One region of the Streptococcus sp. k-628 genome, then DNA from elsewhere that is predicted to be linked to it. Evidence: riboswitches for the same ligand, from Rfam matches in the RefSeq annotation. Region 1 holds a riboswitch; the other holds the start of a gene.

Region 1 (5,340 bases):
GTTACCTTGACTTGATTTCTAACCGTGAAAGCTTTGAGCGCTTTGTCACTCGTTCAAAAATCATTTCTGAAATCCGTCGTTACCTTGACCAAAAAGGTTTCCTTGAAGTGGAAACACCTGTTCTTCACAACGAAGCTGGTGGTGCGGCGGCCCGTCCATTTATCACCCACCACAATGCCCAAAACATTGACATGGTGCTTCGTATCGCGACTGAGCTTCACTTGAAACGCCTTATCGTCGGTGGTATGGAACGCGTCTATGAAATCGGACGTATCTTCCGTAACGAGGGAATGGATGCCACTCATAACCCTGAATTTACTTCTATCGAAGTCTACCAAGCTTATGCTGACTTCCAAGACATCATGGACTTGACTGAAGGCATTATCCAACACGCTGCTAAATCAGTCAAAGGCGATGGCCCAGTTAACTATCAAGGTACTGAAATCAAAATCAATGAACCATTTAAACGTGTTCACATGGTGGATGCTATCAAAGAAATTACTGGTGTCGATTTCTGGCAAGACATGACTTTCGAGGAAGCCAAAGCTATTGCTGCTGAGAAGAAAGTTCCAGTTGAGAAACACTACACTGAAGTTGGTCACATCATCAATGCCTTCTTTGAAGAGTTTGTTGAAGAAACCTTGATCCAACCAACCTTTGTCTATGGACATCCAGTAGCTGTATCTCCACTTGCTAAGAAGAATCCTGAAGACGAACGCTTTACTGACCGTTTCGAGCTCTTCATCATGACTAAGGAGTACGGTAATGCCTTTACTGAGTTGAACGATCCAATCGATCAACTTAGCCGTTTTGAAGCCCAAGCTAAAGCTAAAGAACTTGGTGACGATGAAGCGACAGGTATCGACTACGACTACATTGAAGCCCTTGAATACGGTATGCCACCAACAGGTGGTTTGGGAATCGGTATCGACCGTCTCTGCATGCTCCTCACTGATACAACTACTATCCGTGATGTATTGCTCTTCCCAACAATGAAATAAGCTCTTATCCTCTGGTACTTGTCAGAGGATTTTTTTGATGAAAAAAGAGACTGAATTTAAGGAGAAAATGAAGTATAGTGTGTTGAAGTTGAAATAGTACACTTTGATTTCTAAGATATTGTTAGAAATTGGTTTAAATTCCCTAATCAATTTGCGCATGTTTTATTTCATTTTACGATAGTACGCTGAAACTTTTCAAAAAGTACTAGAAATTGACTTGGATTCTCCAATTGATTTGTTCAGATTCACTATAAATAAAAAATTAATAAGTGGGATAGGAAGTTAGCGTCAACTAGGATAGTATCTTGCTTAAACAGTATATATGGGACTGATATAAGTCCCTAGGCCCTATTAGAGGATGTTCTGGTGTCTTATTCACTTGTTTTTTATAGCATTGGTAGATAGAATCAGCAAATAAAAAAGTAGTTCAAATGCCTGGCAGCAAAAAATCTCAACGATTCACTTAATATAGACTAAAGTTTAGAGTTTAAGGAAAGTAGGGATAGTATATTGTATGAAAAAATAAGATGGTTTTTAAGCAAAACTCTTGAAAATGATTGAAAAAAGAGTTATTATAGATGTATAGTAAAAAGCAAACGCTTACTTAATCAAGGAGGACAGTTTATGTCATACAAAACAAGCAATGCAGAAGGGCATGTAGATTTCATCAATACCTATGATTTGGAGCCCATGGCGCAAAAAGTGATTCCTAAAGCAGCATTTGGCTATATCGCCAGTGGAGCAGAAGATACTTTCACTTTACGTGAGAATATCCGCGCCTTTAACCACAAGCTCATCGTTCCGCATACGCTTTGCAATGTAGAAAATCCAAGTACAGAGATTGAATTTGCAGGTGAAAAATTGTCTTCACCAATCATTATGGCGCCTGTTGCGGCTCATAAATTAGCGAATGAACAGGGTGAAGTGGCGACTGCGCGTGGTGTGCATGAGTTTGGTTCTCTTTATACAACTAGCTCATACTCTACTGTTGACCTTCCAGAGATTTCTGAAGCCCTCCAAGGGACACCTCATTGGTTCCAATTTTACTTTAGTAAAGATGATGGCATTAACCGCCACATCATGGATCGTGTGAAGGCTGAAGGTTATAAAGCGATTGTCTTGACGGCAGATGCTACTGTAGGGGGTAATCGTGAGGTTGATAAGCGTAATGGTTTTGTCTTCCCAGTTGGCATGCCGATTGTTGAAGAATATCTGCCAGAAGGTGCTGGTAAATCAATGGACTTTGTTTACAAATCAGCTAAACAACGCTTGTCTCCACGTGATGTAGAATTTATCGCTGAATACTCAGGACTTCCTGTGTATGTCAAGGGACCACAATGCCGTGAGGATGTTGAACGTTCGCTTGCTGCAGGTGCCTCTGGTATCTGGGTAACCAACCACGGTGGTCGTCAAATCGACGGTGGACCAGCTGCCTTTGATTCACTTCAAGAAGTGGCAGAAGCAGTTGATAAACGTGTGCCAATTGTCTTTGACTCTGGTGTTCGTCGTGGTCAACATGTCTTTAAAGCCTTGGCTTCAGGAGCAGACTTGGTAGCTATTGGTCGCCCGGTTATCTATGGCTTGGCACTCGGCGGTAGTGTTGGTGTGCGCCAAGTCTTTGAACACTTGAATGCGGAATTGAAGACAGTCATGCAGTTGTCTGGAACTCAGACTATTGAAGATGTCAAACATTTCAAACTCCGTCACAACCCATACAACCCAACCTTCCCAGTTGACCCCCGCGACTTAAAATTGTATTGATAAAATGATTGCCTCCACTGAATGTGGAGGTTTTTCTTCGTGTATTGGAAGAATAAATCGCTATCAAAAACTATATAAAGATATTTTTCGGTCAAATATCTTGCTAGGGCTTTCATTTTTTGCTATACTGGTGTAGTAATTAAATAATAGAGACATTTGGGGTGCTTTAGGCTGAGATGATACCCATTGAACCTGATACAGTTAAGACTGGCGAAGGGAAATGTAAAACGTTTTTTCGTATGGCGAAATGAACGGTCTAATCTTGTAAGTCAACTCTAATTCTTGATTGTAATTGGAGTTTTTTTGTTTATATAAACTGGATAGTCTTGTTTAGGTAGCTCTCTGCAAATGCCCTCAATGTTCTTTAAAAGGATCAAGTGGAATTAGGATTTTACTTGGTATCTCTTGGTGTTTTATTGATTACTAAGGAGTAAAGAGAGGAAAAATAAATATGGAAACACAGGTTTATGCATTTGAGCCAGGTCTGACTGTTGAAGAATTATTAAAAAGCAGTCAGAAGGATTGGCAAGCTGCAATCAATCATCGTTTTGTCAAGGAACTTTTTGCAGGGACAATTGAGAATAAGGTCTTAAAGGACTACCTGATTCAAGATTATCATTTCTTTGATGCCTTCTTATCCATGCTGGGTGCCTGCGTAGCCCACGCAGACCAGCTTGAATCCAAGCTTCGTTTTGCCAAGCAACTAGGCTTTCTTGAAGCAGATGAAGATGGTTATTTCCAAAAGGCTTTCAAAGAGTTAAAAGTATCTGAGAATGACTATCTGAAAGTGACCTTGCACCCTGTAACAAAAGCCTTTCAGGATTTAATGTATTCTGCTGTTTCTTCATCAGACTATGCCCATCTTTTGGTCATGCTGGTCATTGCAGAGGGTCTCTATTTAGACTGGGGTTCTAAAGATTTGGCTCTACCTGAAGCCTATATTCATTCGGAATGGATCAATCTCCATAGAGGTCCTTTCTTTGCAGAGTGGGTTCAATTTCTTGTTGACGAACTCAATCGTGTCGGGAAAGGTCGAGAAGATTTGACAGAACTTCAGCAACGCTGGAATCAAGCGGTCGCTTTAGAATTAGCCTTTTTTGATATTGGTTACGATGTCTAGGGAAAGTTCAGGGTACTGACAAATTTGACGAGGTAAATCATTCAATGTAACTGAAAAAAATTCTCAACTAAAGATAGAGATAAATCGAAATCAATAGATCGTATAAAGTGAAAAGGAAGGAATTCAATATGACAAGTTTAAAATTATTAAAAGAAAAAGCACCATTGGTCATTTGTATCACCAATGATGTAGTAAAAAATTTCACAGCAAATGGATTAGTAGCACTGGGTGTCTCACCAGCCATGAGTGAGTTTCCAGCAGATTTAGAGGATTTATTAAAGTATGCTGGTGGCTTATTAATAAATATAGGAACATTGACAGATGAAAATTGGAAATTATACCAAGCTGCTCTTAAAATTGCAGAGAAATATAATGTCCCAGCAGTTTTAGATCCTGTAGCCTGTGGAGCAGGAGAATATAGAAAAAAAGTAGCAGATGATCTAATTAACAATTACAAACTAGCAGCGATTAGAGGAAATGCTGGCGAGATTGCCTCTTTAGTAGGAATAAGTGTGGCATCTAAAGGAGTAGATAGTGTGGGAGTAGATAATATTGACGAGATTGCTCTAGCAGCAAATGAGAAGTTCAATATTCCTATAATAGTAACAGGTGAAGTGGATGCGATTGCTGTTAATGGAGAAGTGGTAACGATTCATAATGGTAGTGCCATGATGCCAAAAGTCATTGGGACAGGATGTTTATTAGGGGCAGTGGTAGCAAGCTTTATCGGACTAGAAAAAGGTCAAGAATTGAAATCATTAGAAACAGCAATGTTGGTTTACAATATCGCTGGAGAAATGGCAGAAAAACGTCCAAATGGACATCTTCCTGGAACATTTAAAGTTGAATTTATAAATGCCTTATATGAGATTACAGATGAAGATGTAAAGAAATTCAAAAGAGTGAAGTAAAATGTTTCATAAAGAATTACTAAAACTATATTTTATTTGTGGAACGACTACTTGCCAAGGTAAAGATCTATATAGAGTCGTTGAGGAAGCCTTAAAAGGTGGTATAACCTTATTTCAATTTCGTGAAAAAGGGGAGGGAGCCTTAGAAGGTAAAGAAAAAGTCGAATTAGCAATTAAACTACAGGATCTTTGTAAAAAATACAATGTTCCGTTTATTGTTAATGATGATATTGATTTGGCGATGGAAATTGACGCTGATGGCGTACATGTAGGACAAGATGACCTTGGAGTTGATGAAATTAGAAAATTGATGCCAGCTAAAATAATTGGTCTTTCTATAAAAAACGAGAAAGAATTTCAACAGTCAAAAGTTGAATATGTAGATTATGTTGGTGTTGGTCCTGTATTTGATACCCAGTCAAAAGATGATGCTGGTGGCGCTATAGGTTATGAAGGTCTTAAATTGATGAGAAAACTATTGCCACAAATGCCCTTAGTTGCAATTGGTGGGATACAGACGCAACATATTAAAGACATTATACAGACC
Region 2 (5,340 bases), on a different contig from region 1:
TTGATGAGAGTAAGCTTGTTTTTGTGCGAGAATATATTGAGTCTCGGGACTTTTTTAAGTATGCCCATCGTTTGATTTTCCAAGCTATGGTTGATTTATCCGATCGTGGTGATGCTATAGATGCAACAACGGTTCGTACTATCCTTGATAATCAAGGTGATTTGCAGAATATTGGTGGCCTGTCTTACCTAGTTGAGATTGTCAATTCTGTGCCCACTTCTGCTAATGCGGAGTATTATGCTAAAATCGTTGCAGAAAAAGCAATGCTACGTCGTTTAATCGCCAAGTTGACAGAGTCTGTCAACCAAGCTTACGAAGCGTCACAACCAGCTGATGAAATTATTGCTCAGGCAGAAAAAGGCCTGATTGATGTCAGTGAAAATGCTAATCGAAGCGGATTTAAGAACATTCGAGATGTGTTGAATGTCAACTTTGGAAATCTGGAAGCTCGCTCGCAACAAACGACCGATATTACAGGTATTGCGACAGGCTATCGTGATTTAGATCATATGACGACTGGTCTTCATGAGGAGGAGTTGATTATCTTAGCAGCTCGTCCGGCGGTTGGTAAGACAGCTTTTGCTTTGAATATTGCTCAGAATATTGGGACTAAGTTGGACAAGACGGTAGCTATTTTCTCACTGGAAATGGGTGCGGAAAGTCTAGTGGACCGTATGCTTGCGGCAGAAGGGTTGGTTGAATCGCATTCTATCCGTACGGGGCAATTGACCGATGAGGAATGGCAAAAGTATACCATTGCTCAAGGGAATCTAGCGAATGCAAGTATCTATATCGATGATACGCCAGGGATTCGGATTACAGAGATTCGTTCTCGTTCTCGTAAACTGGCTCAAGAAACGGGCAATCTTGGTTTGATTTTGATAGACTACCTTCAATTGATCACGGGAACTGGGCGAGAAAACCGTCAACAGGAAGTTTCAGAAATTTCACGTCAGTTGAAAATCCTAGCCAAGGAATTGAAGGTTCCAGTAATCGCTCTTAGTCAGCTTTCTCGTGGGGTAGAACAACGTCAGGATAAGAGACCGGTCTTGTCTGATATTCGTGAATCTGGGTCTATTGAGCAGGACGCTGATATCGTAGCCTTTCTTTATCGCGACGATTACTATGAGCGTGGTGGTGAAGAAGAGGAAGGCATACCGAATAATAAGGTAGAAGTTATTATCGAGAAAAACCGTAGTGGAGCTCGTGGAACGGTGGAATTGATTTTCCAAAAAGAATACAATAAATTTTCAAGTATCTCAAAGAGGGAGGCATAAGATGTCAGATGCATTTACAGATGTAGCCAAGATGAAAAAAATCAAAGAAGAAATCAAGGCACATGAGGGACAAGTCGTAGAAATGACTTTGGAGAATGGTCGTAAGCGCCAAAAAAATAGATTGGGTAAGCTAATTGAGGTTTATCCATCCCTATTTATCGTTGAATTTGGGAACGTTGAAGGAGATAAACAAGCTAATGTTTACGTTGAATCCTTTACTTACTCAGATATCCTTACTGAAAAGAATTTGATTCATTATCTGGACTAAAGTGAGAAATTTTCTCACTTTTTCTTTTTTCTCCGAATAGTTTAAGTGAAGGCAATCTTCGATTTATACTCTTCGAAAATCAAATTCAAACCACGTCAGCTTCGCCTTGCCGTACTCAAGTACAGCCTGCGCCTAGCTTCCTAGTTTGCTCTTTGATTTTCATTGAGTACTATACTATTTCAAGGAGGAAGAATGAAAAGTTCATCATTTAAAGTAATAGAGACAGGATTTTCTTTTAGAAAGTCGGTTAAAAAGGTTGTTCCTTTTTTAGTAGTAGGATTGATGCTAGCAGCGGGTGATAGTGTCTATGCCTATTCTGGCGGAAATGGATCGATTGCGCGTGGGGATGATTATCCTGTTTATTATAAAAATGGGAGTCAGGAAATTGATCAGTGGCGCATGTACTCTCGTCAGTGTACTTCTTTTGCAGCCTTTCGTTTGAGTAATGTCAATGGTTTTGAGATTCCAAGGGCTTATGGAAATGCGAATGAATGGGGGCATCGTGCTCGTCGTGAAGGCTATCGTGTAGATAATACACCGACGATTGGCTCTATTGCTTGGTCTACTGCAGGAACTTATGGGCATGTTGCCTGGGTGTCAAATGTAATGGGAGATCAGATTGAGATCGAGGAATATAACTATGGTTATACAGAAGCCTATAATAAACGAAGTATAAAAGCAAATACGATGACAGGATTTATTCATTTTAAAGATTTGGCTGGTGGCAGTGTTGGGAATAGTCAAACCTCAGTTTCAACAGGAGGAACACATTATTTCAAGGCTAAGTCTGCTATCAAAAATCAGCCACTAGCTAGCGCAACTGCGATTGATTACTATTATCCTGGGGAGAAGGTTCATTATGATCAAATTCTCGAAAAAGATGGATACAAGTGGTTGAGTTATACAGCTTATAACGGAAGTCGTCGTTATATCCAGCTAGAGGGAGTGACTTCTTCACAAAATTATCAGAACCAATCAGGGAATAGCTCTAATTATAGCTCAAATACTGGATTGACTGTCGGTTGGAAGAAGATAAATGGTAGTTGGTATCATTTCAAATCAAATGGTTCTAAATCAACGGGATGGCTGAAAGATGGTTCTAGCTGGTATTATTTGAAATCATCTGGTGAAATGCAGACAGGATGGTTAAAGGAAAATGGCTCGTGGTATTATCTGGATAGTTCAGGGGCAATGAAAACAGGCTGGTATCAAGTTTCTGGTAAGTGGTATTATTCTTACTCTTCAGGTGCCTTAGCTGTTAATACGACGGTGGATGGCTATAGAGTAAACAGTGATGGAGAACGAGTATAGAAAATTGGAGTAGGAAATGTTTCCTGCTCTTTTCTGTAAGCAGTTTCCTTGACATTTTTCTTAATTTGCGCTATCATATGTCCATGTAATATATGGGAGTCTGTGTACAGTCTGAGAGGAAGTGTTAAACTTCGACCGCACCTGATCTGGGTAATGCCAGCGTAGGGAACGATACTTAGTCTATTCTGCACCTTTTCCATATATGGTAAAGGTTTTTCTTTTTGTCAAAGGAAAACGAGAAGAGGAGGTTTTTATGAAAGCAAGCATTGCCTTGCAAGTTTTACCCCTATCGCAGGGGATTAATCGGATAGCTGTTATCGATCAGGTCATTGCTTATCTGCAAGCTCAAGAAGTGACCATGGTGGTGACACCATTTGAAACGGTCTTGGAAGGGGAGTTTGATGAGCTTATGCGTATTCTCAAAGAAGCGCTGGAAGTGGCCGGGCAGGAGGTAGATAATGTCTTTGCCAATGTCAAAATAAATGTAGGAGAGATTTTAAGTATTGATGAGAAACTTGAAAAGTATACTGAGACGACACATTAGTCTATTGGGCTTTATGGGGGTCTTGTCAATCTGGCAGTTAGCAGGTTTTCTTAAACTTCTCCCCAAGTTTATCCTGCCGACACCTTTTGAAATTCTCCTGTCCTTTGTTCGTGATAGAGAATTTCTCTGGCACCATAGCTGGGCAACCTTGAGAGTGGCTTTACTGGGGTTGGTTTTGGGAGTCTTGATTGCCTGTCTCATGGCTGTACTTATGGACAGTTTGACTTGGCTCAATGACCTGATTTACCCTATGATGGTGGTTGTTCAGACTATCCCGACTATTGCTATAGCTCCTATCTTGGTCTTGTGGCTAGGTTATGGGATTCTGCCCAAGATTGTCCTGATTATCTTGACGACAACCTTTCCTATCATCGTCAGCATTTTGGACGGTTTTAGGCATTGTGACAAGGATATGCTGACCTTGTTTAGTCTGATGCGGGCCAAGCCTTGGCAAATCCTGTGGCATTTTAAAATTCCAGTCAGCCTGCCCTACTTTTATGCAGGTCTGAGGGTCAGTGTCTCCTACGCCTTTATCACAACAGTGGTATCTGAGTGGTTGGGAGGCTTTGAAGGACTAGGTGTCTACATGATTCAGTCCAAGAAACTGTTTCAGTATGATACTATGTTTGCTATTATTATCCTGGTATCGATTATCAGTCTTCTGGGTATGAAGTTGGTCGATATTAGTGAAAAATATGTTATTAAATGGAAACGTTCGTAGAATAAGAATGTTTCTGAAAAAGAAAAGAGGAAATCAAAATGAAGAAAACATGGAAAGTGTTTTTAACTGTTTTAACAGCTCTTGTAGCTGTTGTGCTTGTGGCCTGTGGTCAAGGAACTGCTTCTAAGGATAATAAGGAAGCAGAACTTAAGAAAATCGACTTTATCCTAGACTGGACACCAAATACCAACCACACAGGGCTTTATGTGGCTAAGGAAAAAGGTTATTTCAAAGAAGCTGGAGTGGATGTTGATTTGAAATTGCCACCAGAAGAAAGTTCTTCTGACTTGGTTATTAACGGTAAGGCACCATTTGCAGTCTATTTCCAAGACTATATGGCTAAAAAATTGGAAAAAGGCGCAGGAATCACTGCAGTTGCAGCTATTGTTGAACACAATACATCAGGAATCATCTCTCGTAAATCTGACAATGTAGCTAGTCCAAAAGACTTGGTTGGTAAGAAATACGGAACTTGGAATGATCCAACTGAACTTGCTATGTTGAAAACCTTGGTAGAATCACAAGGTGGGGACTTTGATAAAGTCGAAAAAGTACCAAACAACGACTCAAACTCAATCACACCAATTGCTAATGGAGTATTTGACACTGCTTGGATCTACTACGGTTGGGATGGAATTCTTGCTAAATCTCAAGGTGTAGATGCTAACTTCATGTATTTGAAAGACTATGTCAAGGAGTTTGACTACTATTCACCAGTTATCATCGCAAACAACGACTATCTGAAAGACAATAAAGAAGAAGCTCGTAAAGTCATCCAAGCTATCAAAAAAGGTTACCAATATGCCATGGAACATCCAGAAGAAGCTGCGGATATTCTCATCAAGAATGCACCTGAGCTCAAGGAAAAACGTGACTTTGTCATCGAATCTCAAAAATACTTGTCAAAAGAATACGCAAGCGACAAGGAAAAATGGGGTCAATTTGATGCAACACGCTGGAATGCCTTCTACAAATGGGATAAAGAAAATGGTATCCTTAAAGAAGACTTGACAGACAAAGGCTTCACCAACGAATTTGTAAAATAATGACAGAAATTAGACTAGAACACGTCAGTTATGCTTATGGTCAGGAGAGGATTTTAGAGGATATCAATCTGAAAGTGACTTCAGGTGAAGTGGTTTCTATCCTAGGTCCAAGTGGTGTAGGAAAGACCACCCTCTTTAATCTAATCGCTGGGATTTTAGAAGTCCAGTCAGGG

What was found. A riboswitch is a leader RNA that binds a small molecule or an ion and turns the genes downstream of it on or off. The one in region 1 is predicted to bind thiamine pyrophosphate.
Region 2: another riboswitch for thiamine pyrophosphate. It lies ahead of HT730_RS01155 (thiamine-binding protein); the one in region 1 lies ahead of HT730_RS02940 (TenA family protein).

The regions. Positions count from the first base shown of each region.
Region 1 is NZ_VMMZ01000017.1:10,562-15,901, forward strand. It holds gene lysS (lysine--tRNA ligase) at 1-1,001, shown strand, start outside; gene lctO (L-lactate oxidase) at 1,626-2,762, shown strand; TPP riboswitch at 2,910-2,998, shown strand; gene HT730_RS02940 (TenA family protein) at 3,214-3,882, shown strand; gene thiM (hydroxyethylthiazole kinase) at 4,011-4,793, shown strand; gene thiE (thiamine phosphate synthase) at 4,795-5,340, shown strand, end outside.
Region 2 is NZ_VMMZ01000008.1:73,392-78,731, reverse strand. It holds gene dnaB (replicative DNA helicase) at 1-1,277, shown strand, start outside; gene HT730_RS01165 (Veg family protein) at 1,279-1,545, shown strand; gene cbpD (choline binding-anchored murein hydrolase CbpD) at 1,738-2,856, shown strand; TPP riboswitch at 2,939-3,041, shown strand; gene HT730_RS01155 (thiamine-binding protein) at 3,110-3,400, shown strand; gene HT730_RS01150 (ABC transporter permease) at 3,363-4,121, shown strand; gene HT730_RS01145 (ABC transporter substrate-binding protein) at 4,160-5,167, shown strand; gene HT730_RS01140 (ABC transporter ATP-binding protein) at 5,167-5,340, shown strand, end outside.